One region of the Sporolactobacillus sp. BBK16-2 genome, then DNA from elsewhere that is predicted to be linked to it. Evidence: riboswitches for the same ligand, from Rfam matches in the RefSeq annotation. Region 1 holds a riboswitch; each other region holds the start of a gene.

Region 1 (7,962 bases):
GAGCGGTGGCGAATCTTGATCCGCGAGGGGTTCGTGTCTGGCCAATTGCGGCACCCGCGCCTCATGAGAAACGGTACCATTACATGCAGCGCTTCTGGAGAAAGATTCCTCAATATGGTCAGATCGCGATTTTTGATCGATCCTGGTACGGTCGTGTTCTCGTCGAGCGCGTTGAACAGTTGGCAGAACCTAAAGAATGGAAACGTGCTTTTCAAGAAATTAACGAATTTGAAAAAGAATTGACGAATGATCGCTACATGATCGATAAATTCTGGCTGCACATTGATAAAGCGGAACAATACAAACGTTTTAAAAAACGTGAATCTGATCCGCTAAAAAAGTGGAAAATCACGGATGAGGATTGGCGAAATCGTGAAAAATGGGAGCACTATGTGACTGCAGCCGAAGAAATGTTTGATAAAACTGATACAGCCGCGGCGCATTGGCATATTATCCCTGCCAATAGCAAATGGTATGCCCGCATTGCCATTCTAAAGCAAATGACTCGATCAATTGAGAATCACTTGAAAGCAAATGGTTTTGATCTCTCAGAACTTCCTGATGTTTCAAAAATAATCAAAGATCAAACAAAATAGTTTCCAGTCACGGTACGGCATGCTTTTGCAGTTTGTCTTTTTTAAGTTATACTTTTGAGTAGAGGGTGTTGTTTGCAAGAAAAAATTGTTTTTGCACGGCACGACGGACAGGCGGGGGAGGGAACGTTTTGAGTATTTTGCAAAAGCATGCAATCATTGACATCGGATCGAATTCCATTCGACTTGTAATTATTGGCGTTGATCAGGATTATTTTTCTAAAGAACTGCTGAATTTTAAAACCGTCGCACGATTAAGCAACTACATAGATGAAAATGATCAATTAAGCAATAAAGGCGTGTCCATCCTTTTGGACGTGCTAAAAAGATTTCAGTTTATCATTGAACATGAACAAGGGGTCAGCGTTGTTGACGCTTTTGCCACGGCTGCTATGCGTAAAGCGAGAAATCGTGAAGAAGTGCTGAAGTGTGTTTACGATGAAACCGGGCTCAATGTTCGACTTCTTTCAGGGATGAAGGAAGCCTATTACGGCTATTTCGCAGTCGTTAATTCAACTTATGTAGAGAACGGGATCACGATTGATATTGGTGGAGGCAGTACGGAGGTTACCATGTTCAGGAGACGCCGGCTGATCCATTCTCACTCCTTTTCATTTGGTGCTGTCACTCTGTACCAGACCTTCTACAAAGACAATGATCCATATGCAGGAGACCGACTAGAGGCTTATATAAAGAAAGAATTCGCATCGCTTGAGTGGTTGTGCGGCAATGAGCTTCCTATTATTGGTATAGGGGGAACCGCCAGAAATTTAGCGCGTATTGACCAGATCCAGGAACATTACCCATTGGTGGGGCTCCATCAATATACAATTCCGCGTGAGCGTCTAAATCAGTTGAAAGAGAAATTGGCTTCGATGACACTTGAGGAACGTGAGAGTATGGACGGACTCTCAAAAGACCGGTCGGATATTATTTTGCCTGCATCGGCGGTTATTAATCTGCTTGTGAAACTGAATCGCGGAGACAGGTTTATGTTGAGCGGAGAGGGGTTGCGCGAAGGCGTATTCTATGAATGGGTGCTCAAACAAAGGAATGAAGAGCGTATCCCGTATGTTTTGAATGAAAGCCTGCGGCAGCTGCGGCGCAATTTTAATTTGGACAGCCGTCATACTGCGTATGTGAAGAAATTAGCGTTTCAAATCTTGGATGGCATATTGGATTTATTCAAAGGAGACGATTCAGAGGAACGCATTGCCTGGTTGCTTTCGCATAGCGCGGATCTTGCTTATTTAGGGGAATTTATAAATAATGAATCCAGCAGTGCACAAACCTTTTATTTACTGACTAATATGAACATTAATGGGATCAGCCACCGCGACCGCCTGGCTGTAGCGCTGATCGCTTCGTTTAAGAATCGGTCGAATCTCAGCGACTTTGCCAAGTCGTTCCAGCAAATGGCAACCAAAGAAGACATGAAACTGTATGAGACACTCGGCGCTGTGTTGCGTCTCGCACATGATTTCGATCGTACAAAATTGCATGTCGTCAATCGATTAACGCTCAAACAGACGAAGAAAAAGCAGCTTCAGTTGACTGCCTATTATCATGATGATGCCTATTTTGAAGAACAAGCTGCACAAAGACATAAAAAACATCTTGAGCGGGCATTAAAGACGTCAGTGATGATTCAATTCAAAAATGCGGATGAATAGGGCTTGTCAAGCTTTTCAATAAGGTGGAAAATGGTAGACAAAAGAAGACAATGAGAAGGGGTTTTTTATGGCTATTTTAGTATTGGGCGGCGCCGGATACATTGGTTCGCACGCGGTTTATCAACTCATCGATGCCGGCGAGGATGTGGTTGTTGTCGACAACTTGCAGACCGGTCATAAGGATGCACTTCATCCGAACGCAAAATTTTATCAAGGAGATATTCGCGACAAGACGTTCTTGGATTCTGTATTTAAGAAAGAAAATATTAAAGGCGTCATTCATTTTGCCGCCAATTCTTTAGTCGGCGAATCGGTTGAGAAGCCGCTGAAGTATTTCAATAATAATGTCTACGGGATGCAAATTCTTTTGGAAGTTATGAACGATAATAACGTGAAACACATCGTATTTTCTTCAACTGCGGCAACATACGGCGAACCGGAAGTTGTTCCGATTACCGAAGACATGCCGACGCAGCCGACCAATCCATACGGCGAAACCAAGCTTACAATGGAAAAGATGATGAAATGGTGTGATCGTGCGTATGGCATGCGATTTGTTGCCCTTCGTTACTTCAATGTTGCCGGCGCAAGTAAAGGCGGATCAATTGGGGAGGATCACCATCCGGAAACACACTTAATTCCGATTGTTCTCCAGGTTGCTGCCGGTGAGCGTGACCATATCTCCATTTTCGGCGATGATTATGCAACCAAAGATGGGACCTGCGTCCGTGATTATGTGCACATTGAGGATCTGATCGCCGCACATCGCCTGGCACTTCGCTATCTGTTTGACGGCGGCAAGAGTGATGTATTCAACCTTGGCTCAAGTGAAGGATTTTCGGTTAAGGAAATTATTGAGGCGGCAAGAAAAGTTACCGGAGAGGCTATTCCTGCTGAACTGGCTCCAAGACGTGCGGGAGATCCGAGCACGCTGATCGCTTCCCCTGAAAAGGCAAAGCGTGTGCTTGGTTGGAACCCGAAACACACGAACATTCCTGAAATACTTGCCGATGCCTGGGCTTGGCACAGCAGCCACCCAAAAGGTTACGCGACAACCGTTGAATCGGCTAAGTAATTAAGAATAGCAGCTTGTTTGTGGAACTATATGGAACTTAACGACAAAGTTTTGACACATTCGCGATTTCGCGGTACAATCGTATCACTAACCAATTGAATACTTCTTATCCAGAGCGGCGGAGGGACTGGCCCGATGAAACCCGGCAACCAAATGAAAATTTAGGTGCCAATTCCTGCAGAATCCATTTGGATTTTGAGAGATAAGAGAAGATATGAACGGATCAGGCTTCTCTCTTCTCGAGGGAAGCCTTTATTAGTTCCGAGCTCTTCATAAATTAGGAAAACTGGATGATTGGAAAAGCCTTCGGTTAGAAATCAGAGTATTCTTATATACAAACAGGAGGAAGCAAACATTGAAAAAGATTACTGCAGTTATCTCAGCGTTTTTAGCATTTTCTTTAATTTTTGTTTTGGCCGCTTGCGGCAATAGTTCTTCAAAGGAATTGAGTGAAAAGGAAATTACGGTCGGTGTGACCGGCGGTCCTCACCAACAAGTAATGGAACAAGTCGTTAAGTTGGCGAAAAAAGACGGATTGACAATTAAATTGAAAGTATTCAACGATTACAATCAGCCGAATATTGCACTGAACGATAAAGATCTGGATGCGAACAGCTACCAGACGCTCCCATTCCTCAAGGATCAGATTAAAAATAAAAACTATAAAATTACTGATGTGTTCAAAACCGTGGCCTTTCCAATGGGGATCTACTCGAAAAAAATTAAAAGTCTTAAAGATTTGAAAGACGGCGACAAGATTGCAGTACCGAATGACCCGGCTAACGAGCTCCGCGCTTTGCAATTATTTGAGAAGGCCGGCGTTATTAAACTGAAGAAGGGTGCTGGGATTACATCAACGAAACGCGACGTGGTCAGCAATCCCAAACATCTGAAGATTATCGAATTGGATGCCGCACAGCTTCCGGCACAACTTGGTGAAGTTACTGCATCCGCAATTAATACCAACTTTGCGATGGGCGCAGGTCTTACAGTGTTGAAGGATTCTATTTTCCATGAACCGCTTGAAAACAACCCGTACCCTAACTATTTTGTTGTCCGTACCGATAATAAGAATGATAAAGTAGTCAAGCAGCTGAAGAAATACTATCAATCGAAGGAAGTCAAAGCATACATTAAGAAACAGTTTGGCGGTTCCGTAGTTCCTGCTTGGTAAGGAGGAAGCATCTTGATTAAATTACAGCATGTGTCAAAAACGTTTCGTGTTGGAAAGAACAAGATTGAGGCCTTGAAGGACGTTTCCCTTGAGGTAAACAAAGGTGAAATTTTTGGTGTTATCGGTTTCAGCGGTGCCGGAAAGAGTACACTGATCCGTTGTGTAAACCTGCTTGAGCGGCCAACAAACGGGCAGGTGTTTGTCGATGATCAGGATGTTTTGGAGCTGAATAAAAAAGGCTTGCGGCAATTAAGACGTAAAATCGGTATGATTTTTCAAGGTTACAATTTGCTTGAGACAGCGAATGTCTATGACAATGTTGCAACGCCGCTAAAATTGGAAGGCGTGCCGAAAGAAGAAATTAAGAAGCGCACCGAAAAGTACTTAGAGATTGTCGGATTGTCAGATCGGCAGAGTGCTTTTCCGAGCCAATTATCCGGAGGCCAAAAACAGCGTGTGGCCATTGCCCGCGCGCTCGCTCATGAACCGGAAGTGCTGCTCAGCGATGAGGCAACGAGTGCACTGGATCCGAATACAACCGAGGCAATTCTTGAATTATTGCTCAAGGTCAATAAGGAACTGGGCATTACTATTTTCCTGATCACTCATGAGCTGAACGTTATTCAGCGTATTTGTGATCGTGTGGCCGTTATGGAAGACGGCAGAATTGTGGAACAAGGTTCGGTTGTCGATGTGTTTACGCAACCGCAGCAGCCGATGACCAAGCAATTCATCAGCACGGAATCCAAGTTTCAGATTCCGGACTCGGTGAAGAACGATTTACTTAAATCGGGCCGATTGGTCAAACTGACCTTCTTAGGAGAATCATCGAAGGATCCGGTACTAGCGACACTTGCTAAGCAGTATGATGTCTTGCCAAGTATTATTGCCGGCGGCATTGATCAATTGAAGAATCAGTCGGTCGGCAAGCTGCTCGTCCATTTGAAAGGCGATAAGGCAAAAATTGAGACGGCGATCGGCTTTCTTCGGGATCAGGATGTTCTTGTGGAAGAGGTGAAGGACTAATGGCAGACTTTATCAATGAATGGGGCAGCGCAATTTGGGAAGGGTTCATCCAGACCACACAGATGACGCTGATTTCACTCGCCTTTTCAATTCTGATCGGGCTGCCGCTTGGCGTGCTGCTTGTTCTGACACGGAAAGGCGGACAATGGGACAATGTTGCGGTTTTCACGATCGTGAACTCATTAATTAACGTCATTCGATCGATTCCGTTCATTATCCTGCTCTTCTTCCTGCTTCCGTTTACGAAGACATTGGTTGGTACGACGATTGGTGTGAAAGGTGTTATTGTTCCGCTCGTCGTTGCATGTGCACCGTACATTGCTCGACTTTTGGAAACAGCAATGCTTGAGGTCAGCAAAGGCATCATTGAAGCGTATCAGTCCATGGGTATTTCCACCCCGAAAATTATCTGGCATGTCATTATTCGTGAAGCACGTTCATCGATCATTCTCGGTCTAACGATTGCGGTGATCGGATTGATCGGCGAAACAGCGATGGCCGGATTTGTCGGTGCCGGAGGACTTGGTGACTTGGCGTACCAGTTCGGCTATGTGCGATTCCAACCGGATGTAATGTACGCGGTTATTATTATCTTGATTGTCATTGTTCAGATTATCCAATCACTGGGTAATGTCATTGCGAGAAAATTGAAGAAAAATTAATAAAGCGGTCGGCACAAACGATTTTTGTTCATCCCGTTTGACTGCCGCTTTTTCTTTATCTATAATGTTAAATATAATTAACATTATGTATAGATGATTAAACATTGGATGTGCTGAACGCCATGCATTTAGTAAATCGAGTCAAGGAATTGAGAGCGCGATATAACTGGACACAATCGGAACTGGGCGAGAGAGTCGGTGTGACGAGGCAAACGATTGCCTCCATTGAAAAAGGGGATTACGTCCCTTCGCTCCTTCTCGGTCTGCAGCTCTGTGATGTATTTAGGTTGCGCATGGAGGATGTTTTTGAACTGGAGAAAGGAGCGGATAAAGAATGAAACGTTTGTGGTTTTCTCTAATGATGTCGATCTGCACCATTATCGCATTCGGACTGGCAATGATTCCATTAATTCAACTGACAAACGGACTGGCGGATTTGATTCGTAATGATGCAAGCGGTTTTTCAGTAGAAATAAAAGTGGTTTGGTTTCTTCCGGTGGTTCTATTAGCGATCATCGAAGCAATCGATTGTTTATGGAATAAACGAAAAAACAAATCATCATTTTGGATCTATCCGCTCGTTAATCCATCAGATGATGAACGTGAGCGAGCCATCACAGCTAAAGCTTCACATGACGCTTTTTTCACGATTTGGGCGGTGGCACCAATTTGTGCGGGCTTGATGTGCTTCTATCCATTGTTCACAGATGTTTTTTCGATTTATCCGATGGTTGTCGTGCTTATCATTCCCTTTGTTCAGGTAACTGTGTACTATCTGAAAATCAGAAGAATATATATGTGATCCATTATTGATAGGGAGGTTGTGATCTTTTGAATCGTGAAAAAATTGACTGGCTCATTACAACGGTACTTCAGTGGACACTGAATCTTGTTCTTCTTGCACTTGCTGCTGTTTTATGTGTCGCATTGATCAAGGAAACGTATCAATTTTTTACCTATCTTTTTTTAAGTGAGAACGCCTCCTACTATCATCTATTAGAAGGTATTCTCGTATTTTTCCTATACTTTGAATTTATCGCGTTAATCATCAAATATTTTCAAGCACATTATCATTTTCCGCTGCGCTATTTCATCTATATTGGTGTAACGGCAATTGTCCGATTAATCATCGTTAGTCACGACCATCCGCATTCCGTTCTGCTGTATGCAATTGCCATTCTGGTGCTGGTCGGCGCGCTGTATATTGCCAATACGAAAATGCTCAGACGGGAGTGAAAATGACGTCTCTATACGGATCACTTCAAAAATAATGCATTATTCAATGGCCATATCAATGCATGTCTGCTGGCTATTGAAATTCTCAGATACTTAAGGTATGGTTTTGTTGAGAGACTATAAACGGAATATCTGTGAATAGCCAATATACGTAACGATAAGGAGTAGACAAAATGGGAAAAGTGCTTGTTTTCGGGCATAAAAGTCCTGATACCGATGCGATTTGCTCGGCAATCGCATTCGCTGATCTGAAGAATAAACTTGGTGAAGATGTAGAAGCAGTTCGTCTGGGTGATTTGAATGGTGAGACGGAGTATGTGCTGAAGCATTTTCAAATTGAAGCACCGCGTCTGGTAAAGACCGTTGCCAATGAAGTACCGGCCGTTTATCTGGTTGACCATAATGAGCGGGCACAAAGTGCTGACGACATCGAAAAAGTTGACGTTCTCTCTGTTGTCGATCATCACAGAATCGCTAATTTCGAAACGAAAACGCCGCTTTATTATCGGGCAGAACCAGTAGG
Region 2 (7,962 bases), 660 kb from region 1:
AAGACTATTGGAACAGTATTGCAGACGAAAAACAATTTACGACTCCATTTCAAATTGATCTTTTTTCTAAATATGTAGATAAAGGCGCGAAGATACTTGACTATGGTTGTGGTTACGGTAGAACTTTGCTTGAGTTAAAGGAGCATCAGTTCACTCATTTATTTGGTGTTGATTTCTCGGAAGCAATGGTTAAACGTGCCCAATCAAATGGCAGCAATGATTTAAACGTCGCTTTAATTACAAGCGGTCAATTACCTTTCGAAGATCATACCTTTGATGCTGTGCTATTATTTGCTGTTCTTACTTGTGTTTATAAAAGTCAAGAACAGGATGCCATTCTAGATGAGATAAAGAGGGTTCTAAAGCCCAACGGTATCATTTATATTAATGACTTCCTATTAAATAATGATGAACGAAATTTATGCCGCTATAAGAACTATGAGAATAAATATCAAACCTATGGAGTGTTTGAACTCTCAGATGGTGCAGTCTTGAGACATCATAGTGATGAGCGTGTGAAAGAATGGAGCGATTCTTTTGAACGTCTGGAGTACGAGAAGGTCGTCTATACAACAATGAATGGACATCGTTCAAATGGATTGGTTTATATTGGAGAATTGGTGAATGACTGAACGATCAAACCTGTGTATGTCACGATTAATTTTTAGCAAGTAAAAAAAGAGGCCCCCTCTAAAGTCATTTTTCGACTTTGAGGTGAGCCTCTTTGATTATTTATAGCTTTTTATTTTCCTACTGTATTGCTGAGTTCTTTGCGAACCTCGTTGGCTGCTTCCACCATGTTCTTAAGCGCGGGGATCGTTTCTTCGGGACGGCGTGTTTTGAGGCCGCAGTCCGGGTTGATCCAGACGATTTTAGGATCAAGCACCTTAAGCGCGCGTTCTGCGTAGGACTTCATTTCTTCTACGCTAGGGATACGTGGGCTGTGAATGTCATAGACGCCTAGACCGATGCCTTTTTTGTATTCGAAATCTTCAAAGGCAGAAATGATTTCACCATGGCTGCGTGCTGCCTCAATTGAAATCACATCGGTATCCAGCGCGTCGATGGTGTCGATGATTTCATCAAATTCCGAGTAGCACATATGCGTATGAATTTGTGTGTCATTATTAACAAATGATGTTGCCAGCCGGAATGAATAGACGGCATCATGCAGATAGCCTGGTTTCTTATCTTCCTTAAGCGGAAGACCTTCTCGAAGTGCTGGTTCGTCAACTTGAATCATGCGGATATCCGCTTCTTCAAGTGCGTGCACTTCTTTCTTTAAAGCGAGCGCGATTTGGTTGAAAACAGCTCCTTGACTGATGTCGTCGCGGACGAACGACCAGTTGTAGATCGTGACCGGTCCGGTAAGCATACCTTTTACCGGCTTATTTGTCAGTGACTGAGCATAGGCGCTTTCCTTCACCGTCATTGGATCTTGCCATGATACATCTCCGAAGATCAGCGGTGGTTTAACACAACGTGAGCCATAGGACTGAACCCATCCGAAACGCGTAAAGGCAAATCCGTTCAGCTTTTCTCCGAAGTACTCAACCATGTCGTTTCGTTCGAATTCACCATGGACGAGGACATCAATTCCGAGATCTTCCTGAATTTCGATCCATTTCGCCGTTTCATCTTTAATAAATTGCTCATAGCGTTCTTCGGACCATTCGCCGCGTCTCCAATTACGTCGGGCCTGACGAACTTCTTTCGTCTGAGGGAAGCTCCCGATTGTTGTCGTCGGCAGTGGTGGCAGATTGAAGGCATCGGCTTGCACTTGCTGACGAAGTTTATAAGAGCCGGGGCGTGACGGCAGTTCCTCGTCTAATTGATCAATTTCTTTTTGAACTTCTTTATTGTTGCGGTGTTCGGATTGCTGTAGTGTCTGCAGATCTGCACTGTTTTTCTGAAGGGCACCATAGATGGCGGCTTCGCTTTCATTAAGCCCTTTCGTAAGGTAAACGACCTCGGTCAACTTTTCATCGGCGAAGGAAAGACCGTTCAGAAGCACAGGATCAAGATTGGTTTCATTTGAGATCGTGACCGGTACATGGAGCAGGCTTGATGACGGTGTGACCCACAGATTCTCGTGATACTTAACTGATGAGAGCAGTGTCTGCAGTTCAGTAAGTGTCGCCTTTAAATCTGTCTTCCAAATATTTCGACCGTCTACAACGCCTGCAGCCAGTACCTTGCCTTCAGGGAATCCATAGGCTTTGATCGATGCCAAATTTTCTTCTTTGCCGTAAACAAAATCAAGACCGATACCGTCAACGGGCAATTGAACGACAGCTTCGTAATCATCAATCGCCTCAAAGTAGGTTTGCAGAAGAAGCTTCAGTTCAGGCACACCATTTTTAATAAAATGGTAGGCTTTCGCGAACGCAGCAAGATCTTCTTTGCTCTGTTCCTTGACAAGAATAGGTTCATCGATCTGCACCCATTCAGCCCCGGCTTCTTTCAGTTCTTGAAACACCTGTACGTACAATGGAAGCAGTGCGTCAAGCAGTGTATTAAAATGATCTGGATCATAACCCTTTGACAGCTTTAACAGCGTCACCGGTCCGACAATAACGGGCTTGGCGACGATACCGAGCTCATTCTTTGCTTCATTAAACAAATTAAGAAGGCGGTTTTCCGTCAGATAAGGTTTGGTTTCATTGCTGATTTCCGGAACAATGTAGTGATAATTTGTATTAAACCATTTGGTCATTTCCGATGCTTCTGAATTTTTGTTTCCACGAGCAATTGAGAAGTATGTTTCAAGCGATAGTTCTTTTTCATTTGATTTAAAGCGGTCGGGAATTAAACCGAAAAGAACAGCCGTATCAAGGACATGATCATAAAGGCTGAAATCTCCAACGGGAATCAGATCAACTCCAATGTCTTTTTGTTTTTTCAAATAGCTTAAGCGCAGTGTTTTAACCGTATCTAGAAACGTTTCTTTCGAAATTTTACCGGCCCAAAATTGCTCAAGTGCCTTTTTCCATTCTCTTTTTTCGCCGATTCTCGGGTATCCGAGATTCGCACTTAATACTTTACCCATGTCTTCATCCTCCTGTAATCTGCATAACAAATTTTTCGAGGGGGAAAAACAAAAGGCCTCTCTATTTTAGAGAGGCCTGAATTATCATCCGCACCCTCTTATCTTCCAAGATTCTAAAATACCAATCTTGCTGGAATTAGCACCTTTTCATAAAATGAAAGGTTGCCGGGCTTCACAGGGCCAGTCCCTCCGCCGCTCTTAATAAGAGTTTAATTAAGTTAATTTGAATACTAACATGGAATTTGGGATTCGTCAATGCTTTACTTCGACAACGCAAGTGGATTGAATCATTTATAAATAGTTTAAAAACAGCAAGATCTGCACGCAAAACATATTCACATTTTCACTTCATGTGACGATAAAGAAAGTGAGTATGTCTCTCAAACATGAACGAACAGCAGCGAAGACACAATGAGGGTGGATACGAAATGAGTGAGCAATTTAATCGAGACAGATGGCTGAAGGAAGTGGAGAAGCAGATCACTGATCAATCGATCACAGATCATTCTGTTCTAAAACGGATTCGACTGGCACAAATTCATAAACTGGATCTGCAACTGTTGAAATGGATGCGTCCATATCTTATGAATTATTACGTTAACATTGTCAATCAAATGAGCCAACATGTACTCGATTTATATAAAATAAAGAGCACGGTTCCGTCTCAAAAGACAAAAGAATACTTGAAAAATATGTATGCAGAACAAACTCGGCTTCTTTTCAACGGGTCTCTTGATCGGAGCGTTTTAGTACATTGCGAGCAAAATGCAGTTTTTTTTCTTGACCATGAGCTAAGCATTGCAAATCAAATTGCTCTTTTTAGTTTGTACCGTCGAGCGCTTATTGAAGCGGTCGAACATGAGGTCAATCATCCTGAACAAGCTTTATTTCTATCCGAATCTTTAGATAAATTTCTAAGTCTAGAGCAGCAATTGATTCTGGAACGTTATCAGCAGCTGAAGCATGAACGTGAACTTGAAAAAGAAGAGGTTATTCGCTTCAGAGCCTATCATGATGCACTGACCGGGCTTCCCAATAATTTGGTTGCTGAAGAATCGGTTGTCGATTTGGTCAAAGGATATAAAAATAGCAATCGGTCGTTCTCATTACTGAAAATAAATGTCGACCGATTAAAAATAATTAATGAAATTTTCGGTCGACAGATAGGAAATGAACTGTTGATCGCTTTATCCGGGAGAATGAAGGGAGCTCTTAAAGACTTCAATGCAGAATTGTATCGGATCAGCAGTGATGAATTCATGATTATCTGCAGAGACTGCTTGAATAAGCGCGGCTTGACACATCTCATCGAAACATTATTGCGGACAACCGAACAGCCCTACCATATCGACGGAAAAGAGATCTATGCAACATTCAGTATCGGCATCTCACAATTTCCGTATGATGGACGTTCGAGCATTCAAATATTGGCGAGTGCGGAAGCAGCACTAAGAGAGGCAAAGAAAAGCAGCAGAGAAAGTTTTTTCTTTTATAATAATGAACTTCACCAGAAGCTGCTTATGAAGCTGAATACGGAAAATGAATTGCAATCCGCATTATATAATCATCAATTTGTGTTATATTACCAACCTCAGGTTGACGCATGTACCGGCGCACTGATTGGTGTAGAGGCTTTGGTTCGGTGGGAACATCCGGAACGCGGCATCGTTCCCCCAAGCGCTTTTATTTCGGTTGCTGAAGAAACAGGAATAATTCGTGACATTGGCTGGTGGGTGCTTGACGAGGCCTGCCGGCAAATGAAGAAGTGGCAGGATCGCGGTACTCCCAAAGTACCCATTTCTGTGAATCTCTCGTTTAATCAATTTCATGATGATTCGTTAGTCAAACGGGTATGCTTCGCGTTAGAAGCAAGCGGTCTTCAACCTGAATATCTTGAGCTGGAGATTACTGAATCAACGATGGCAGAGGATTTGGAACGATCCATCAGGCTATTAAAAGAAATTCGGGCACTGGGAGTAGGCGTCAGTCTTGACGACTTCGGTACTGGATACAGTTCGCTCAGCTATTTGAAGAGCCTGCCGATCAATCAGTTAAAGATTGATCGTTCTTTTGTGATGGATATTGCACAAAGTAATCAAGATCAAGCGATTGTAACCGCAATTGTTTCGATGGCTGAACATCTATGGATCGATGTTATTGTTGAGGGAATTGAGACTAAGGAGCAATTGCGTGCAATTGAATCGTGCCGATGTCGCGCAATTCAAGGCTACTATTACAGCCGTCCGCTCGATGAAAATGATTTTTCAAATAAATATTTGGCATGAAATGATTGACTAAAATGTGAACTTGCCCTTTTTAGAAGACAGAGTTGGTAAACTAGTTAAAGGGTTATTTCAATTAAAAGAGTTACTTAAAATGATTGAGATCGGTTTTTTTTCGTCGTGATTGAATCACGAGGGGGATTGGAGGGGCATGAATGCCTTTGTTAAAAAGAAGCGAGAATAAAGGGTCGTGGCTAAAGAAGGCGGAATCGGAAGATGTCCTCATCGACATCTCGGATGCGCATGTGGCTGAGAAGCTTGAGATGCTGGATATTAAAGAATATGACCTTCAAATTATGAAAATGATGAGGCCTTTTGTAGAAGAAGAAATTGATCGAATGGCCTATGAATTTTACTCCAGCTTTACCAAAATTGAGTCATTGAGGAAGATCATTGAAAAATATAGCACTGTAGAGAAACTGAGCAAAACACTTGCGACGCACGTCATGGAACTTTTTTCAGGTGTCATAGATGAAGCATTTCTTGATCGCAGGTATCGTGTCGGCATCATGCATTATCGCATTGGGTTGACCCCTCCCTATTACATGGGAACCTTTCAAAATCTGCTCTCGAATCTGATTACCATTGTCTTGACTCATGTCCCAGAGACAAAAGAAGCGGATCGTGTAATTCGTTCCATTAATAAAATGATCAGCTTTGAACAGCAAATTGTTCTCGAAGCCTACGATGAGGAATATGAAAAGACATTGAAGCGGGAATATGAAACCGGGCGTGAAGATCTGCGCACTGCGATCCTGCAGGTCAGCAACCAGCTGACTCATTTGTCTGAACAAAGTGATCAGTTGGTCCATCATTTGCTCGAACAGTTTGAAGTTGTCCGTGAGAACTCTAAAAAGCGGAATCAGATGTCCCAAGACGCAAAGAAGCATGCTTCTGAGGGACAGAATCAGTTAGAGCAACTTTTTGTTGAAGTGATGGCTGCGAGCAGCTCCGTTCAGGAAATGGGGAAAATGGTCGGTGAGCTGGAAAACTCGTCAAAGCAAATTGGTCAGGTAACCTTATTGGTTAAGGACATTTCCGAACAGACCCATATTTTGGCGATTAATTCAGCAATTGAAGCGGCACGGGCAGGTGAATACGGCAAAGGGTTCACTGTGGTTGCCCAGGAAATTCAAAAATTGGCGGAGGAAACGAATCACGCGATGGTTCAAATTTCCGAGTTAATTAAGAAATCAACGACGGTAACCGGTCAAGTTGTTGTTTCTCTCGATAAAACGACATCGATTATTAAAAAAAGCATGGAAGAATCCATGCATACTGGGGAGAAATTTGAATTTGTTATTGAATCTGCAGATCAAAACAATTCACTATCCGGAGTTACGGACAACAGCATTGACGAGCTTGCGTTAATTACAGAACAATTAAGTACAGGTGTGGAGACCTTGAGTGCTTCTGCCGAACAATTAAAAAGCCAGTTGTAACTCATAAAAATACAAGTTGATATCATAAAAGACTCAGAACAGACGAAACCTATCGTGTGTTCTTTTTTTCTAGGCTTTATTGGATTATTTATGAAAAACATAAGCTCTTTACGACTTAACTTTGGGGAAAGGTTTGCCTTGAAAATATAAGATTTAGGCCATTGTAATGCTGATTTTTGGAATTCGAAAATTATTTTCTGTACAATAGAATTAATGATTGAACAAATCGGAAAACTGTGGAATCGAGGTAACTTATGAATTCGAATAGTGAAGCACATCAAATGATTTCAGAACTCATTGACCATGTGGAAACAGTTGTTGTCGGAAAAAGAAAAATTGTAAAGTTGATGACGATTGCACTCGTTGCCGGTGGTCATGTATTAATTGAGGATATACCCGGGGTTGGAAAAACCGTGTTGGTTCGTGCCATTGCGAAATCAATCGGAGCAGATTTTAAACGAATTCAGTTCACACCGGATTTGCTGCCGTCGGATATCACTGGTTTATCTATTTACAATCAAAAAGAGGCACGGTTTGAATTTCGTCCGGGACCATTAATGGGTAACATCATTCTAGCTGATGAAATTAACCGCACATCGCCTAAGACCCAATCGGCATTGCTCGAAGGTATGGCAGAGAGACGTGTTACCGTTGATGGGATCACAAGGCAGCTCCCCAAACTCTTTTTTGTCATGGCAACACAAAATCCGATTGAATATGAAGGAACGTATGCATTACCGGAGGCTCAGCTGGATCGCTTCTTATTAAAATTATCCATTGGCTATCCTTCTCGAAGGGACGAGCTCTCGCTGTTGAATCGGACGCCCGATCAAAACCCGGTTAACAGTTTAACCCCAATTCTGACTGTGGACGAAGTTCTTCAACTGCGTCACCGTGCCGCTTCCGTCTATGTTTCCGAGGATATGAAAAATTACTTAATGGACATTGTTCAGACGACTCGCGAACACTCAATGATCGCACTCGGTGTGAGCCCTCGGGGAACCATCGGCTTGCTTCGGGCAGTTCAGGCCTGTGCATTTATTGAACAGCGTGATTATGCGATTCCTGACGATGTCAAGACAGTGGCACCTTATGTTCTCGCTCATCGCATCATTCTTAATCAAGAAGCTGTTTATGAAAATACGGATGCATTTTCAGTGATTCAAGAGATTGTCCGCAAAACGAAGGT
Region 3 (7,962 bases), 340 kb from region 1:
GGTTTGTCGCACATAACATCAGAAAGTCATTGTTAGAAAAAATCGACGCCTTTCATCCCGATGTCATCGTATCCGTTCATAATCTTTTCATCGGTTCGGTAATCAATGTCTTAGATCGGGCACATTTGTCTATTCCTGTTATCTCGTTGATTGCGGATTTAGACAATGTCACGAGCCTTTGGGCAGACAAGCGGGCAAAATATATTATATGTCCTTCTGACGAAGCGGAACAAAGAATGCTAAAGGCTGGTATGTCTCAGGATCAATTGTTTCATACCGGCTTCCCGACACGCAGCGACTTCTGTGACTTGAAACTGCCTAAAAAGCCTGATCTCCGTCACATGCGCAAAAATTTTATTTCTATTCTCCTAATGAGCGGGAGTCAAGGCTCGACTCAGGTTCTGAAAATCGCCAAAATCTTGCTAAGTGATGAGAAAATCCATCTAACGATTATTGCAGGACATAACACGGCATTAACCAAATTAATGGAAAGCACTTTGTCCCCCTACATTGGAAAACGAGTGACCATTTATGGATTTATTAAAGAAGTAAAGGCGCGCATGATGGAGGCTGATCTTCTGATCATGCGGGCTAGCCCTAATGTATTAATGGAGGCGGTCAACCTGTGCAAACCCGTCATCGTCACCGGTGCATTGCGTGGACAGGAGGCAAAGAATCCTCATTTTGTCCTTAAACACAGATTGGGACTCTATTGCAAAGACTTGCGCCAATTGCCGACTATGATTTCAGCATTGTTGGAAAATGACGGGGAACAGCTCCTGCAGATCGCTCAGAACCAGTATGAGTTCAAAAAGCCTGAATCGGCGCGCAAGATCACTGAATTGCTCATACAAACAGCAAAGGAACCCAACGCTCTGAAAATCAGTCAATCACTTGAACATTCTTTGACCGACTAAAATTCAAAAAACGTGCAGCAGGAGCAGTTGAATGGCAACAAAAACAAAATTCAAATTACTAATAGGAATAATCATAACTGTTTTAGTCGTCTATTATTCATTCAAGACACTTGGCGGTCTGGATCTAAGCACTGTATTCAATGCGAAAATAAATTGGTTCTTAGTTTTTTGTTCAGTTGCCATTAATATCTATTCAAACTATGTTCGGAGTCTTGGATACACATTGGGCATTGATCCGAATATTAACCGTCTGAGAGCTCTGCAAATCGTTGGTATCGGTCATGCAGCAAATATGATTCTGCCCCTTCATATTGGTGACGGATTACGTTTTGCTTTTTTCCCGGACAACTACAGCGCATTTCGTCGGACGGAATTGGTGATGATACCGGCGATCGCCGACTCGATAGCAATTATCGTCATCTCCCTTTTCGCCGTACCCTTTTCCGGATTTAAAGAGCCCATGATTGTTACAATCTTATGGATTTCTTTCTTTTCATGTATTGCCTTCATCGCGTTGCTGCTGACAGTTGTTTCTTTTGTTCCGCGATTTCGAAACTATGTTCATGGCTATTTAACAATCGGAATGCTGAACATGATGCTTTGGGTGCTTTTCTCGTATATACTTCTCCTCCTTTCCATTTGGATGGGACTAATTGCGTTCGGCTTCGGCTGGGGCGCATCTTTGCGTATGTCGCTGGCCGTTTTTGCCACAACAAACCTTATTGGGTTTATACCTGCCTCACCCGGTTCCGTGGGTCTTTTCGAATACGGAGTCATTATCGGTCTTGCCGGACTAGGCATTCAGCAGAGCGCGGCGCTTTCGGCAGGCTTACTGCTTCATTTCATACAATATGCCGCACTGCTTCCATTGGGTGTTGTTCTATATATTCTGGCCCTGCACGGGAAATATGGAAAAGCACTCAGAAATATGCTGCATCAGAAACTGTAAAAAGCTGTTTGGGCGATGCACACTTATCATTTGCTAACTCAGTTTAATTAAGCGATTCGATTGGTAAAGTTACAAAGCACAAATAAATGGATTTCATAAGAGGATTAAAAAAGGTGTCAGATGATCATGAAGAATATTACCATTCATTCACCGCATAGAGAGTCGCTAAACATAACTGTCTAAATAATTCCGCAGATAAATGTTCATATTGTTCGTCTACATTTTTTTCATGAGCCATGTATGGCGGAGAATCATTCCATGAGCCCATAGCACCAAAAACATCAGCGGTACTTGCTGCTTTAAAAAGATTCAAATTCTTCTTCGGCATATCAATGAGCAGTTTCATTTCTTTCGTAGATTCCCCTTCTGCAGCAAGGGCAGCCTCATGAAATAAATTTGCAAAATGGTCACATTCAATGAAGTGCGCGAATTTCTCAATTTCATTTAAAACGTTTACCAAGTCTGCTGTATTATCGTAAAATTCCGGCTTCTCTTGAGGTGGATTATCCCAGCGGTGTTCTGTATAGGTGATTGTCCAGGCGTGCCTTTCTTTCTGGAAGTCCCAATGCACTGTATTGTAAGTTACATGACCACTTTTATAAAAGCAGACAAAAATGTTTTGTCTTGAGTTTGAAAATCCAAGCAGATTTCTGTCTTCTACCTGCATCGGCGTTAAGCATTTTATATCTTCTAACCCGCGTTTACAACATTCATCAAACCATTCTGCTACATTACTAGCTTTAAAAGGCTTTTTCCCAAACCATGACTTCTTTTCAATAAGCTGAAAAGTAATGGAATCCTCATATTTGAACGATTCAAATATGATTTTCTTGTTCTCTTTTAGCGCTTTTTTTGCACTTGCAACAATTCTGCATACCTGAAGCAGTTCACCATTCATTTTTTGATTGTGCCCCCTCGTTCCTCTTTGTCCTTATCAGTGGTATATGTCCGATTCCAGTATATTTCAACAATTCCCCATTCTCAATGATAATTATTCAAAACCCAATGTTCTTTTATTAACATTCTTATAGACTCTGAATATATTGCCGCTGTTGCTCTCGGAAATAAACTCCTTGAACTTGCCTTTGATCTGGCTATTATCAAGTACAGCTGCTGCTTTCGTATGATACAGTGCAAATTTCTGTACGATCGCCTCCGCAACACCAAGCTCTGTCACTAAAAAGCGGCGCTTACGCCAAATCTCGATTATGCATCGATGAACTGCTTGCCTGTACCTGCTTGTATTCATGTTCCAGTTCTGACAAAGATAATTCAAATAGATGCCTTCCGTCTTTCTTATAAACTCGATGTGCAATCAGCTGTTCAATTAATTGTTCGCGTCTGTCTTCCACCATCTTTCTCAGTGCACTGCTCATCGTGCCGCATCTCCCTATAAAAAGATAAAAAGCCCAATTGTTCTCTTCCCACAGTGATAAGAAGAGAAATCAGGCTTTTCTTTATGCTGCTCTCAACTTATCTCCAAGCAATGATTCTGCTTTAGGAATTAGCACCGTACCGCAATCAGCCGGTTGCTGAGGTTTCGCAGGGCCATTCCCTCCGCCTCTCTGGATAAGCATTTTTCAATAATTTATATTAGGTATAGTATGGTCGATTATTTATTCCTGTACTCACTATTTAAAAGATCCGCTAATGAATTCTGATCATAAATACGATGACTCTATCATACGTTTGCATGCTTTAATGCTTTCAAAACGGCAACCGCAGAGCGATAATAGAATTCTGCGGCAACGCGGATCCCTTTAGGGTCAACCCGAAACGCAGGATGATGCCAATCTTCGGGTCCGTTCGATCCTACAAATGCGAATACACCGGGTACCTCGCGTTGGAAGCAGGAAAAATCATCCCCGGCCACCGAAACTTCAGGTGTCACCACCCGCACTTCATTTTCATTTGCTTCTCGAATAATTCGAGCTATTTTTTCTTCATTAAATACGGATGGCGTCCCTTGGCCCCATTCCACAGCAATCTGTACGTTGAACGCCTGTTGAAGTCCGTCGGCGATTGCGGCAAAGCGATCAATGATCAAATCACGATCCTGATCGTAAAAAGTGCGTACTGTTCCGAGCAGTTCGACCTTTCCAGGCAGCACATTCCACACGTCACCGCCGTGAATACTGGTAATGCTCACGACCGCTTCATGCTTTGGCGAAATGTTTCGGCTGACGATCGTTTGCGCTGTTTGAACGAACGATGAAGCCGCTACAATCGGATCTCGGGTCCGCTCGGGAATCGCCGCATGACCGCCGATTCCATTAAACGTAATTTTAAATTTGTCGCAAGCCGCCATTAAAGGTCCTGCCTTGATTCCAATGGTTCCCACCGGCAAATCTGGTTTGTTGTGAATACCAACGACCGCATCCAGTCCTTTGAGCTGACCGTCTTTGACCACCTTGAGTCCACCGTGTCCGGTTTCTTCTGCAGGTTGAAAAATCAAACGAACGGTGCCGGGAAGATGCTCCTGATTCTGTTTCAGCAAAGCAGCGGCCCAGAGCAAAGCGGTCGTATGAAAATCATGACCGCAGGCGTGCATCACACCTTCATTTTGTGATTGATAGGGTAAGTCAGTTTGTTCATGAATCGGCAAGGCATCAATATCCGCGCGAAGCCCAACAGCAGGACCGTTCAGATCACCTGAAATTTCGGCAAAGACGCCGGTCGGCAGGCTGGTCTCTCGCAACGTAACTGATTGACCCTGCAGCCAGTTTTTAATTCTTTTTGTTGTCTCATATTCATGCAACGACAGCTCCGGGTTCTGGTGCAGCTCTTCGAATATGGATTGAAAGGTCTTACCATCATTTGCAAATCTGCTCATACTTTCGATTCATCTGCCTTGTAGTCGAATTCACCGGTTGCCTGGCCTTCACTTCCGCTTTCGTTCACCAACGTTTCCACCCGGTTCAAAGCATTCAGGATAAACGCCTGATCAAAATTTTTGAAGACAAAACGGAAGCCAAGCTCCGTTTGACATTCTCTGGCAAGAATTTCTTTAGTTTTATCTATATCCTGAAGTTTGAACTGACTCAGCGAATAACTCAGACCCACTCGTTTGTAAAAAGGCAGCAATTTCCGAACTTCAGCATCCTGCCCCAAGGTCGCGAGTAGTACAAGTAAACCGTACGCAACCTTTACCCCATGTTGATAACGGCTCGTCTCCGGAATCTTGCTCATTGCATTATGGACTGCATGAGCGCCGGATGCACGGCCATAATCTCGAGCAAAGCTGCCAACTGTTCCGGAAAGACCGACAATCACATCCGATACAATACGGAAAGCAGGGCTGAGCTGATGGTGTTCCAGGCTTACCACTGCTTCCTCCGAATACCGGAGCAGCAGTTTTTTCGTTTGCAGGGCCGCAGTGAGTCCCAGTGATACAAAGGGATCGATCTGCTGGCTCACATCTTTCGGTATCGCTTCCGCCTCATACCATTTCGCTAACGTATCCCCTATACCGGCAATGTAGTAGTCTTTCGGAGATTCAATCAGCAGAGACAAATCGACCAGTACCGCATAAGCGGATTCTTGAAAATGATCGCGGCCGATATGCTCGTGCTGCTGATTATAGATGATGGCAAGCGGCGTGTACGCAGAACAAGTGCCAAGAACCGTTGGGATACAGATGTATTGAGAACGAAGCCGATGATTGACACCCTTAGCCGTATCTAATACACGTCCGCCGCCGATCCCGATGATCAGGTCTGCTTTTCCGATCTCACTCGTCAAACGGTCCATATCTTCATGACTGGATGTTCCGTCATAGCGATGAACCGGCCACTTGACTTCTTTTTTATAGACCTTCTGAAAAGCTGAAAATGATTGTTCACCCGTAACAATATGAACAGACGAAAAAGGAGAAACAAGTTCATCCAGTTGGCTGATGGCATCCTCTGTACACAGATACTGACTTGGACCGCCTCTGACGATTTTTCCTAAATCCATTTTCCCCACCCCATTCTTATTCATATGCTTTGTGGATCGCCTGATCCAGATCGTCAATCAGGTCATCCGCATCTTCCAGTCCGATCGAGAGGCGAATCAGCGTGTTGCTCAGCCCGGTTTTTTCACGATTTAATGAAGGAATTTCGCGATGCGTGGTTCGGCCGGGATTAACAATTAATGAACGCGCATCTCCCACATTTGGCAAATAGCTGAAAATTTTCACAGAACTCAGAACCTTTTTTGCCTGTGCTTCGGTTCCTTCAATCTCAAACGCAAAAATTGCCCCAACTCCATGTGGAAAGTATCGGTTCACCAATTCGTGCTGCGGATGCTCTGCCAATCCAGAATAGTGTACTGCTTTAACATGGGGATTGTCTGCAAGGTACCGGGCAATCTTCTTCGCACTGTTCACTTGCTTAGCTAGCCGTTCGGACAATGTTTCAATACCTAAGAGAACTAAATAAGCTTCAAAAGGGCTCAATACAGCACCGAGCAAGCGAAGGTACTTAACCCTGATCCGTGCTGCAAATGCGTTCGAACCAAACGCCTCAATAAAGCTCCGCTCCACATGCTCGTCTTCATTCCCCAGAACAAATTCTTTTTCCTCAAATTGTTTAAACTTGCCGTTCCCATAATCAAAGGTTCCAGCGTCAACAATTAATCCTGAAACAACTTCTCCGTGTCCGCTGATTCCTTTTGTCGATGAATAGACGACGATGTCCGCACCATATCGGATTGGGTTAAAGAGATACGGGGTCGGAAACGTATTGTCAATAACCAGTGGAATACCATGTCGATGAGCCAGTTTTGCCAGTGCCTCTACGTTCGTCACCGTTGTATCCGGATTCGTGACGCTTTCTGCAAAAATTGCTTTCGTATCCTCTTTGATCACTGCTTCAACACATTCTAGGTCATTAATATCATCGAGGAAGTCAAAAACAATCCCGAATTTAGGAAACAGGGTTCGAAATTCATCAAAGCTTGATCCATAAATATGTGCTGCGGCGATAATTCGACCACCGCCTTCGGCTAGATTTAACAATGTATAGGAAACGGCCGCCATACCGGATCCGACCGCCACCGCTTCTGCGGCACCGTCCAGATCAGCGATTCTTTGTTCAAGAACAGCAGTCGTCGGATTACCGATTCGCGTATAGCTGAAGCCTTTTTCTTTAAGGTTGACCAGCCGTTCTGCACGCTCCGGATCGCCAAAGCCAAAGGCAACCGTCTGATAGATCGGTACTTGTGATGCATAATTATGTTGTTTCGGATCGTACCCCGCATGTATTTTCAAAGTATCAAATCGTTTCTCCGATTTCTCCGTCATCTCTAGTCCCCATTTCTCATTCAAAAAATTTCCATGTACACGTTAAAGATATGACTGATAGGGTATATGCAATCGTTCCGAGACTTCCGCCATTTCTTTCAATGTTTCAGGATCAATTGGAATCCCGTTTTTCAGGCGGTCTTCAAACGCAGCAGCTTCTTTGTCGCCATGTATGTACATCTTCTTCCCAGGTTCAGTTGGAAGATTCCGAATTCGTTTAAGCATAGCAGATAATGCTTCTGAAATATCGCCGGGATCACCAAACAAACGAAGATCAATTGCGGTAAAAAAGTGACTGATTCCCTTTACCTTGCCACTGCCCAGATCAGCAGAAAGATGTCCTTGCGACAGAATCGACGTTAAAATTTCTACAATTAAAGAATGGCCAAATCCTTTGTATCCGCCATTTTCTTCTCCGCGTCCTCCCACAGGAAGCATCCCTCCTATTTTTGGATGCTTCGACAGATTTTCGCGCAGCTTTGTTGCGTCTCTGTTCACCTCATTGTGTTCGTCAACCGCCCAAGCTCCGGGAATCGTCTTTCCCTGTTTGGCATACACTTCGATCTTCCCGAGTGATACGACTGTTGTTGCCGCATCAAAGAGGAAGTCGTGAGGCTCGGCAGGCATTGAAAAAGCAAGCGGATTACTACCGAGAAACGGCTGCACCGCATGAGTAGGGATCAAAAAAGGATTGGAATTCGTTGCGGAAATTCCCAGCATTCCTTTGTCGCTCGCCATTTTGGCGTAATAGCCGGCCATTCCATAATGATTCGAATTGCGAACCGAGACGATACCAATGCCGCTCTGTTCTG
Region 4 (7,962 bases), 680 kb from region 1:
ACGATGCTGATCATTTCGCGGATCTTTCAAGGCATTTCAGTCGGAATGATGAATGGCGTTGCCGTTGCAGCATTAACGGAACTTGATGAAAAAGGGAATCGAATCAAAGCCGCATTTATCGGATCAATGGCCGTCACAGTAGGCAACGCACTCGGTCCTGTGCTCTCAGGTTTCCTCGGCGAGTACGCACCGTTTCCACTGAAATTGGCCTATTTTATTCATATGTTTCTTGCACTCCCAGGTTTTTTCGGGCTTTTATGTATGAGTGAAAAGGTTAAACGAGTTCCTAAAATACGTATGCATCGGCCTGCTGTTCCGCAAAGTATTCGAAAACGCTTCTACCTGTCCGGCATGACCTCTTTTATTGCATGGTCAATTATGAGCTTAATGCTGTCGATCATCCCAAGTTATACCGATCAACTGGTGGGAAGCTCAAATTTAGCGGTTGCAGGTGCGATTGTGGCTTTAGTACTGAGCATTTCCACAATCAGCCAAATTGTGCTGAAACGCATGTCACTGCAAAATCTGTCCATTTTCGGCTTTTTCTTAATTCTTTTGGGGTTAGTAGCATTAGTGTTTACGCTCGAAACGAAATCAATCCTGTTTTTATTCCTGACAACCGTACTGATTGGATTCGGACATGGGCCAACGTTTGCGGGAAGTCTGGCGCTCACCAATCACATTTCACCGGACGAATCGCGCGGCGATATCATTGCATCATTCTATGTATTGACTTATCTCGGTGTAAGCCTGCCAATCTTGGGCCTGGGATTCACTGCCCGTTGGGTGGGGCTGAACAACTCAATCATTTTATATACAGGTGTGATGACGGTGATGATCCTTTTCGGTATGGCCTTTTGGATCATCGATCGACGGAAAGAATATCAGTTACAGACGAAATGAAATTAGCGACAGCAAAACGGCCGCTCTGCTCCTTCGATTGAAGTGAGTGGGCGGTCGTTTGATTTATTAAATGATGTGTGGCGCGATATCTTTCATTCAATGATTTAAATGAGCTCGGGCTTTCAATAAACCTCTGAGCTATAGACGGTCAACAAGAACTTACAAACTGTCGGAGCTGCGCGCAGGTTCATACACACGTTTAATTGCTATGCCCATTTTATTCACCATGCTGAGCGTCTGACTGTTCAAAAGGTTCATCTGAAACAAGGATGGATTCAGTCGGGCATCCTTCATAAGCATCGTCCAGGTCCATAAGTAATTCCTCTGGAATCGTTTTGATTCCTTTGTTGTCGTCGATAATCGAAAAGGCAAGACCTTGATCGTCATAATTGAAAATGTCCGGAGCAGCCATTTCACATGCACCACAAGAGATGCATGTATCCCGATCGACTCGTGTATACTTCGGCTTTTCTCCCATGGAAATCACTTCCCTATTCATGTATTAGGTGGATCAGCATCCACGTACGGGACCGGCAGCCGATTTAACGAGAATGACATCGCTATCTTCCTCGGCATGTACGGAATGAAGTTCCATTGCGTTCAGGTGCACAAGCCTACCGGGTACAAGATGTTCCGATTGACCGGATGCGGTGAATAGGATCGCACCGCGCACAGGAATAACGGTAACCTCCGCATCGCCTCCATGATGTTCCGGAATGCGCTGTCCTTTTTGCAGGGATAAATGCATGACGGTCTGGTATTCGTCATGATAAAGTCGTTCCTTTAAAGCTGTCTGATTTTGGCATGTAAGAAGTTGCATTGGTGTTCGCTCCTTTTCTATTTAAATACGTTTAAGTTTACTTTAATTGAGAACTGCTATCATCTATACTATATAGTGTTTCGAATCAATTTGAACATGATCGAGATCAAGTTTCGACTGACTGTATAGAAAAAGTCTATCTACGGATGGAATAGTGATGAAAAATGACGGAAAGGAAGAGGTTCGATGTCTGAACTAAAGGCAATCGGCTGGTTTCAAAATCTTAAGGATGATGAACTGAAGCAAGTGGAAGCAATGGGGATCATGAAACAATACCGTGCTAAAGAGGCAGTGTTTGTCCAAGGAGAAATATTGACTCATTATTTCTTTGTTGTGGACGGATTGATCCATGCCTATCATCAAAATAGGGATGGGAAGAAGTGGATCGCAAGTCTGTTCTCTTGTGGCGACCTGTTTCCGCATACCGGTTTGGTTGATGAAGAAAATCGGTATCCTGCGAATGGCGAGACGATTACACCGTGTACGCTTTTTATGATCAGACGGGAGAAGATGCATGAACTGATGAATTGCTTTCCTTCAATCGAACGTCAACTTACACAATTTTTCGCTAAGAAAAGTCAGGAGCTGATGAACCGATACTCTGATTCGGTTCTTGAGCCGGCCCTCGTTCAACTGGTTTCGCTATTGAAGCGGCTCGCTCAGCAGTCAGGTGTCCGGGCGACGGACGGCTGGGTCCTTATCTCGGCTATGATGACGGAACAGGATATGGCCGGGTACATTGGTGTCACTCCGGAAACCGTCAGCCGTTTACTAAACCGCCTGTATCGTGAGAAGCGCGCTAAATCCGCCGGTCGGGGCAAAATTTACATTGATCTCGATAAGTGTTGATCAGCTTCAATACAAATCTGTTATACTTTAATCAATAACTTGGCAACTAGTTATGCTGCAAACGGTAAAGGAGTGCTGCTGATGAACCAGGCTTTACTTGTTATTGACTCACAACTGACGCTGATTGAGGGTGATTCACAGGAGCGCGGCGTATATAATAAAGAAGAGTTGCTTCGGAAAATCAATCTTGTAATCGAAAAAGCTGTGGGATTGGATATTCCCATAGTTTTTGTCCGCGACACCAGTGTATCCGGCGGTGAAGGAGAAGGATTCCAGGTTCACCCGGCAATTCATATACCGGATGATGCTGAGATTTTTAATAAAAGCGCAACAAGTTCTTTTTATCACACACCTTTATTAAAATTCCTTCAGGAGCGTGGTAGTGAACATCTCGTTATTGTAGGATGTAAGACCGAATATTGTATTGATACCGCCGTTCGAATGGCTACGGTCAACGGCTTTGATGTGACACTGGTCGGCGATGCCCACTCGACTGCGGATACTCCGATATTATCTGCGGCGCAGATTATCCAACATCACAATCGAGTGCTGAACGGTTACGACAATGACGACCATTTCTCGCTGGTACGGAATTCAGACGAGGACGTGTTTCAACCGACGCATAACAACTATCGTTAATGTGGGTCATTTGAATCGAATAGGCAATGCAGGAGGGATAGCATTGACGCTATCCCTCATTTTGGTGTGTTCATTTGATGAGAATGAACGAAAGAAAGAATCGCGCGCCAGGGGAGATACCGCTGGCATGCGTCTGCTTGAGAAGGCTCCCAGATCGCCACGGCAAGCGAGCAGCTGAAGCGACGCTCGTTCAAGTCACAAGGTTGATGGATCAAAGCTCCATACAGATTGACAGCAGAGGACCGGGCACTTTTCGCTCGATTTTTCTTACAAGTAAAAAAACTTATGATTTTGTCCCGCTGGTACGACGATAAGCGTCATAAGAGGCTGATTCCCAATCCGAACTTATCGGTTGGGCGATCAGGTTAAGCGTCAAATCTGATAAATAAACGGAAAAATTCCGCTTAATTAGAAAATTAATGAAAAAATTCCCTAAATAGACGGAGAAATTCCGCTTATCGAATCGAAAAACGTGAAAATAGCGGGTTTTGCAGTGCATAACCGGAAAAATTACCCTTATTTACCTGCAAAACAAGCTCTATGGTGCAAATAACCGGAAAATCTCCGCTTATTTTCCCCCGCGATACTGAATTAAGGATCGAAATGATTTATTAGAAAACTTGGCTTCGCCAAGCCCCTGGCGAAGGCGAAGCCTTAGTTGCGACGGCCATGGACGGCCTAGTGTCCGGTGAGCCGCAGGACGCGGCGTTTTTTCGGACCGCTTACACTCGTTTCCTTTAAATGTTTTCTTATACTTTCCTACCAGTGTGAACTAGAAATGTCTGTTCAAGACAAGGTTGATGATTCAAAATGGTATTTGGAGCAAATGAACTTTCGTATGTAAGGAAATTTCGCTAAGCACGCGTATGTCCTGTACGCAACGCGAAAGTAAGGATCGCCCGCTCTGTGCCCGGTTTTTCTTATTGACACAGGTGGGAATAGTGCTATAATACAATAAATCACACCTAAATACTTGGTTATATGTTTGTTTATCCAGAGAGGGTAAAGGATCTGGCCTGATGATCCCTCAGCAGCGGACCTTGCAAAGAGGTACTGTGCTAAATCCAGCGGTAATCCCGGCAGATAAACAGAACCTGTAAAGAGGTTTTCTGAACACGGGAAATCTCTTTTTTATTTGCCTCAATAAATGGATAAATAGTCATCTGAGCTAGTCCGAGAAAAATTAAGGGTGATTAAAAAACGAAAAAGGGTGAATGAACATGGCAGAACACTATTTTGAAGTAGAGCCAGGTATTGAGTTGCACTATCGTGATGAAGGGAGTGGACGGCCGCTCATTTTTATTCCGGGTTGGACATTCAGTATTGATGTATTTGAAAAACAGATTGCTTACTTCTCCACGCGTTATCGAGTGATTGCGGTAGATCCGCGAAATCATGGAAAATCAACGATCAGCGTAAACAGAAATACGTACGATGTGCAGGGAGCGGATCTTGGAAAACTGATCGATCACCTTGATTTAAAAAATGTCGTGTTGGCCGGTTGGTCGTTTGGTGGTCTAACCTTATGGTCTTATGTGGAACAATTTGGAACTCAAAACATTTCGGCTGCTGTCACCATTGATGTATCCCCGCGGACCCTTAGCTCGGATTCTGATGAGTGGGTAGCTGGGACACTTGAAGACCTCATAGCCGTCCACAATCATTCTCTGGATTCTGCCGAACATTATCGTCAGTTTATTGATTCATTTGCTGAAAATCTCCTATTCGACCACGCGATTACTGCTGAAGAAAAGAGTCGATTTACAGCGCCAAGCTTGCGCATTCCGCATCAAATTGCCGATGCGCTCTATGTCGACGGCTGGCTTACAGACAAAAAAGCAGCGGCAAAAACGATTGATGAAACAGTGCCCTCGTTAACATTTACTTCATCCGCGCGCGCAGATGCCGCTACGCCTTATATACAAAAAGAATTTCCAAATAGTGACGTGCATTCGTTTGGCAATCATCTGTTATTTTGGGAATACGCGGATCGGTTTAATGAAATTCTCGATCAATTCCTTAACAAACACCAACTTTCAGATACTGTTTTACAAAAATCATAAAAGAGATAACAGGAAGAATAGTATAAAGCACATCAAGTTCCGAAAAACAGGTAAATGGAGAACCTATAAAATATTTTGTCTTCTTGAGTGCCTACAACTATAAAAACGTCCACAAGATTAAAGTGGACGTTTTTCTTTGACTATTTTCGCTGACCAGTAGGGTACTCTATATGTATCTCGTTAAGAACGATGAAAGGGTAAAAAAGGGAACATAAGATGCATATAAATGTTTGTTTAAGGGAAAGGAGCGGATTTGTCGATGAAATTTGTGGACACAGAGCGTAAAAAAGAAATTGATGCAAAGCTAGAATTGGTAAAACAACAGACAGCAGCATTATGGGCGGCTGTTTGCTCCGATCACGTCATCCGGTATTTTGAACAGGAACGTCCTCAAGATGAGCGGCCTCGGCAAGCGATTGCAGCGGCTCGTCTGTGGGCAAGGGGCAGAATCAGCGTCGATGAAGCGCGAAAAGCCGCTTTTGCGGCAGATGCCGCGGCGCGCGAAGCAACAGGAGCTGCAGCCATCGCCGCTGCTCGAGCGGCAGGCCAAGCTGCTGCGACTGCGTACATGTTTGGTCACGCGATCCATGCGTCTACCTATGCTGCAAAAAGCGTATTTTATGTTGCGGACAGTGAACAGGAAGCGGTCGAGAAAGAGCGTGCTTGGCAATATGACCGCCTGCACGAGCTTGCGATTTTGATTAACAAGGGAATTTAGCATCTGATCTTAAACCACAGCTGCAAACGAGAAAAAATGATTAGGACCTGGAGTCAAATAAAGCTTGTAGCAACCGTTACAGCAATATCAACGAGCAAATAGATCCAAAATGCGGGCCAACTATATCCGGGATGAGTTTGAAGGTAGTGAATGCGGTCGCTGCGATCCGGAATTTCTGTTTTCAATTTTTTAATCGCTGTCAAGGCGTTTACGAAGCAAAAATAGTTGCTAAATAAAGCGAACAAAACGCCAATTAGAAGGCTAAAAAACAGATTAGCAAGATCAGGTATACTGCTGAAGAGTAAGCCGAAAAGTGTAGAGAGTATTAAATATCCGTAGGACAAGTAATACATTTTTCGGTGTGCGGACCAAAAAGTGAAAGCAAAGAACGCCGACCAATTCCACGAGAAAAAATGGCGTTTTTCACTCATTTTCGTCCACCGTTTCTCATAGGTTTCGTCATTCTTGCCAAGATAGTGCAACAATTCTTCCCTTGTTTCTTCACTTAAATCCAGATAATGGGTGCCCCATTCAGCCATTAATAAAACACCCCCTTAATAGATGGAAGATTGGATAGTCTGCGTGCGTTTCTAATCAGCACTTATCGGTTGGGCGATCTGATTAAGCGCCCAATCTGATAAATAGACGGAAAAATTACCCTTATTTAGAAAATGAACGAAAAAATAGCTTAAATAGACGGAGAAATTCCGCTTATCGAATCGAAAAACGTGAAAATGGCGGGCTTTTCTGTGTATAACCGGAAAAATTACCCTTATGTACCTGTAAAACAAGCGCGATGATGCATATAACCGGAAATTCTCCGCTTATTTTACTCGTTACATAATCAGGGAGCAGAAGTGAGATGGAGGAATTTTCGCTAAATGCGCATGTGTCCTGAACGCAAAGCCACCGCACCCTGCGCACTTTTGTAATCAGCACTTAAATGTGTAATCCCGTTCGACCTTGCTGATGCGCGTGACGAACGATTCGTACCAGTCACGTTTGCCTTTTTCCTGAGCCATTTGGTGCTCTGCGTTCTTTTTCCACTGCTTGACGGCGTCGAGTGAGGACCAGTACGAAACGGTTATGCCGATGCCCCGTTCGTCCCGCGCACTTTCGACGCCAAGGAATCCAGGCTGTTCTCTAGCGAGCACAACCATTCGATCGGCGACAATGCCGTATTCTTTTTCCTCAATCTCAGTTCGTTTTGAGGTGAAAATAACTGCGTAATAAGGTGGGGTAGGTGTTTCCGCAAAAGACATCCGCACTCGCCTCTTTCTAAAGTATCTATTGGCTCTTTTAGATCATTTATTAAAAAATCAGACGGCTGAGCCTTTTCTCCCAATTAAAAGCACTGCATTCCCCAAAGCTTTCTTACTTTGAAGGACACGAGGCAATTTTATCAAATCACTGAGCTTAACCGCTTCGAGTTCGGAAACCCCGAGTTTCTTCACTTCGGTTAAAAAGTCACTATAGTTTCCGTATGTCTTATTGTCTGTAAATAGATCCATAAAAACGAAAACACCGTCTGAATCTAAGACTCTGATAGCCTCTTTTAGAAGCAGAATTTTATTTTTTTCATCCTTAACTTCATGAAACGTCAAGCAACTAATAACTGATTGAAATGCATTATCTAAAAACGGAAGCTTCGACGCACTCGCCTTAATGAATACAATTCGATCCGAAACGCCTTCAATTTCAGCATTACGCGCACATAACTTTTGCGAATACTCCCAGTTGCTGCCCCAATAATCAATTCCTACAAATTGCCCCTTTGGAAATGCTTTCGCTCCTTTGATGGTAAGGGAGCCGCTTCCTGTACCGATATCGAGTAATTTCCCCTCTCCATCCCATTTTAATTTTTGTAAAATCAAATCATGGATGATCGATTGAAAATTATTCCCAAACGTTGCAAATTGATAGTACGTGTAGGAAACGATAAAGGAAATATAGCAAAACGGAAGTGCGAA

Evidence for each region. A riboswitch is a leader RNA that binds a small molecule or an ion and turns the genes downstream of it on or off. The one in region 1 is predicted to bind S-adenosylmethionine.
Region 2: linked by a shared signal. The riboswitch ahead of metE (5-methyltetrahydropteroyltriglutamate--homocysteine S-methyltransferase) and the one ahead of AC6F33_RS15740 (MetQ/NlpA family ABC transporter substrate-binding protein) in region 1 are both predicted to bind S-adenosylmethionine.
Region 3: linked by a shared signal. The riboswitch ahead of AC6F33_RS13995 (Fur-regulated basic protein FbpA) and the one ahead of AC6F33_RS15740 (MetQ/NlpA family ABC transporter substrate-binding protein) in region 1 are both predicted to bind S-adenosylmethionine.
Region 4: linked by a shared signal. The riboswitch ahead of AC6F33_RS01830 (alpha/beta fold hydrolase) and the one ahead of AC6F33_RS15740 (MetQ/NlpA family ABC transporter substrate-binding protein) in region 1 are both predicted to bind S-adenosylmethionine.

The regions. Positions count from the first base shown of each region.
Region 1 covers NZ_CM187611.1:3,164,405-3,172,366, reverse strand. The annotation lists gene AC6F33_RS15755 (polyphosphate kinase 2 family protein) at 1-596, shown strand, start outside; gene AC6F33_RS15750 (Ppx/GppA phosphatase family protein) at 725-2,266, shown strand; gene galE (UDP-glucose 4-epimerase GalE) at 2,334-3,341, shown strand; SAM riboswitch class I at 3,445-3,550, shown strand; gene AC6F33_RS15740 (MetQ/NlpA family ABC transporter substrate-binding protein) at 3,697-4,515, shown strand; gene AC6F33_RS15735 (methionine ABC transporter ATP-binding protein) at 4,528-5,541, shown strand; gene AC6F33_RS15730 (methionine ABC transporter permease) at 5,541-6,203, shown strand; gene AC6F33_RS15725 (helix-turn-helix transcriptional regulator) at 6,326-6,541, shown strand; gene AC6F33_RS15720 (hypothetical protein) at 6,538-7,005, shown strand; gene psiE (phosphate-starvation-inducible protein PsiE) at 7,035-7,439, shown strand; gene AC6F33_RS15710 (manganese-dependent inorganic pyrophosphatase) at 7,613-7,962, shown strand, end outside.
Region 2 covers NZ_CM187611.1:2,505,549-2,513,510, reverse strand. The annotation lists gene AC6F33_RS12485 (class I SAM-dependent methyltransferase) at 1-632, shown strand, start outside; gene metE (5-methyltetrahydropteroyltriglutamate--homocysteine S-methyltransferase) at 743-3,049, opposite strand; SAM riboswitch class I at 3,145-3,257, opposite strand; gene AC6F33_RS12475 (putative bifunctional diguanylate cyclase/phosphodiesterase) at 3,478-5,334, shown strand; gene AC6F33_RS12470 (protoglobin domain-containing protein) at 5,487-6,773, shown strand; gene AC6F33_RS12465 (AAA family ATPase) at 7,028-7,962, shown strand, end outside.
Region 3 covers NZ_CM187611.1:2,822,342-2,830,303, forward strand. The annotation lists gene AC6F33_RS13975 (MGDG synthase family glycosyltransferase) at 1-917, shown strand, start outside; gene AC6F33_RS13980 (lysylphosphatidylglycerol synthase domain-containing protein) at 949-1,866, shown strand; gene AC6F33_RS13985 (hypothetical protein) at 2,003-2,764, opposite strand; gene AC6F33_RS13990 (DUF4180 domain-containing protein) at 2,858-3,115, opposite strand; gene AC6F33_RS13995 (Fur-regulated basic protein FbpA) at 3,057-3,242, opposite strand; SAM riboswitch class I at 3,337-3,442, opposite strand; gene AC6F33_RS14000 (amidohydrolase) at 3,548-4,699, opposite strand; gene AC6F33_RS14005 (iron-containing alcohol dehydrogenase family protein) at 4,696-5,823, opposite strand; gene AC6F33_RS14010 (O-acetylhomoserine aminocarboxypropyltransferase/cysteine synthase family protein) at 5,840-7,150, opposite strand; gene AC6F33_RS14015 (Ldh family oxidoreductase) at 7,193-7,962, opposite strand, start outside.
Region 4 covers NZ_CM187611.1:333,087-341,048, forward strand. The annotation lists gene ilvN (acetolactate synthase small subunit) at 1-903, shown strand, start outside; gene AC6F33_RS01805 (ferredoxin) at 1,121-1,381, opposite strand; gene AC6F33_RS01810 (cupin domain-containing protein) at 1,415-1,723, opposite strand; gene AC6F33_RS01815 (Crp/Fnr family transcriptional regulator) at 1,910-2,572, shown strand; gene AC6F33_RS01820 (cysteine hydrolase family protein) at 2,654-3,211, shown strand; gene AC6F33_RS01825 (hypothetical protein) at 3,289-3,525, shown strand; SAM riboswitch class I at 4,198-4,301, shown strand; gene AC6F33_RS01830 (alpha/beta fold hydrolase) at 4,432-5,274, shown strand; gene AC6F33_RS01835 (putative immunity protein) at 5,534-5,992, shown strand; gene AC6F33_RS01840 (DUF2628 domain-containing protein) at 6,046-6,531, opposite strand; gene AC6F33_RS01845 (antibiotic biosynthesis monooxygenase family protein) at 6,925-7,254, opposite strand; gene AC6F33_RS01850 (class I SAM-dependent methyltransferase) at 7,312-7,962, opposite strand, start outside.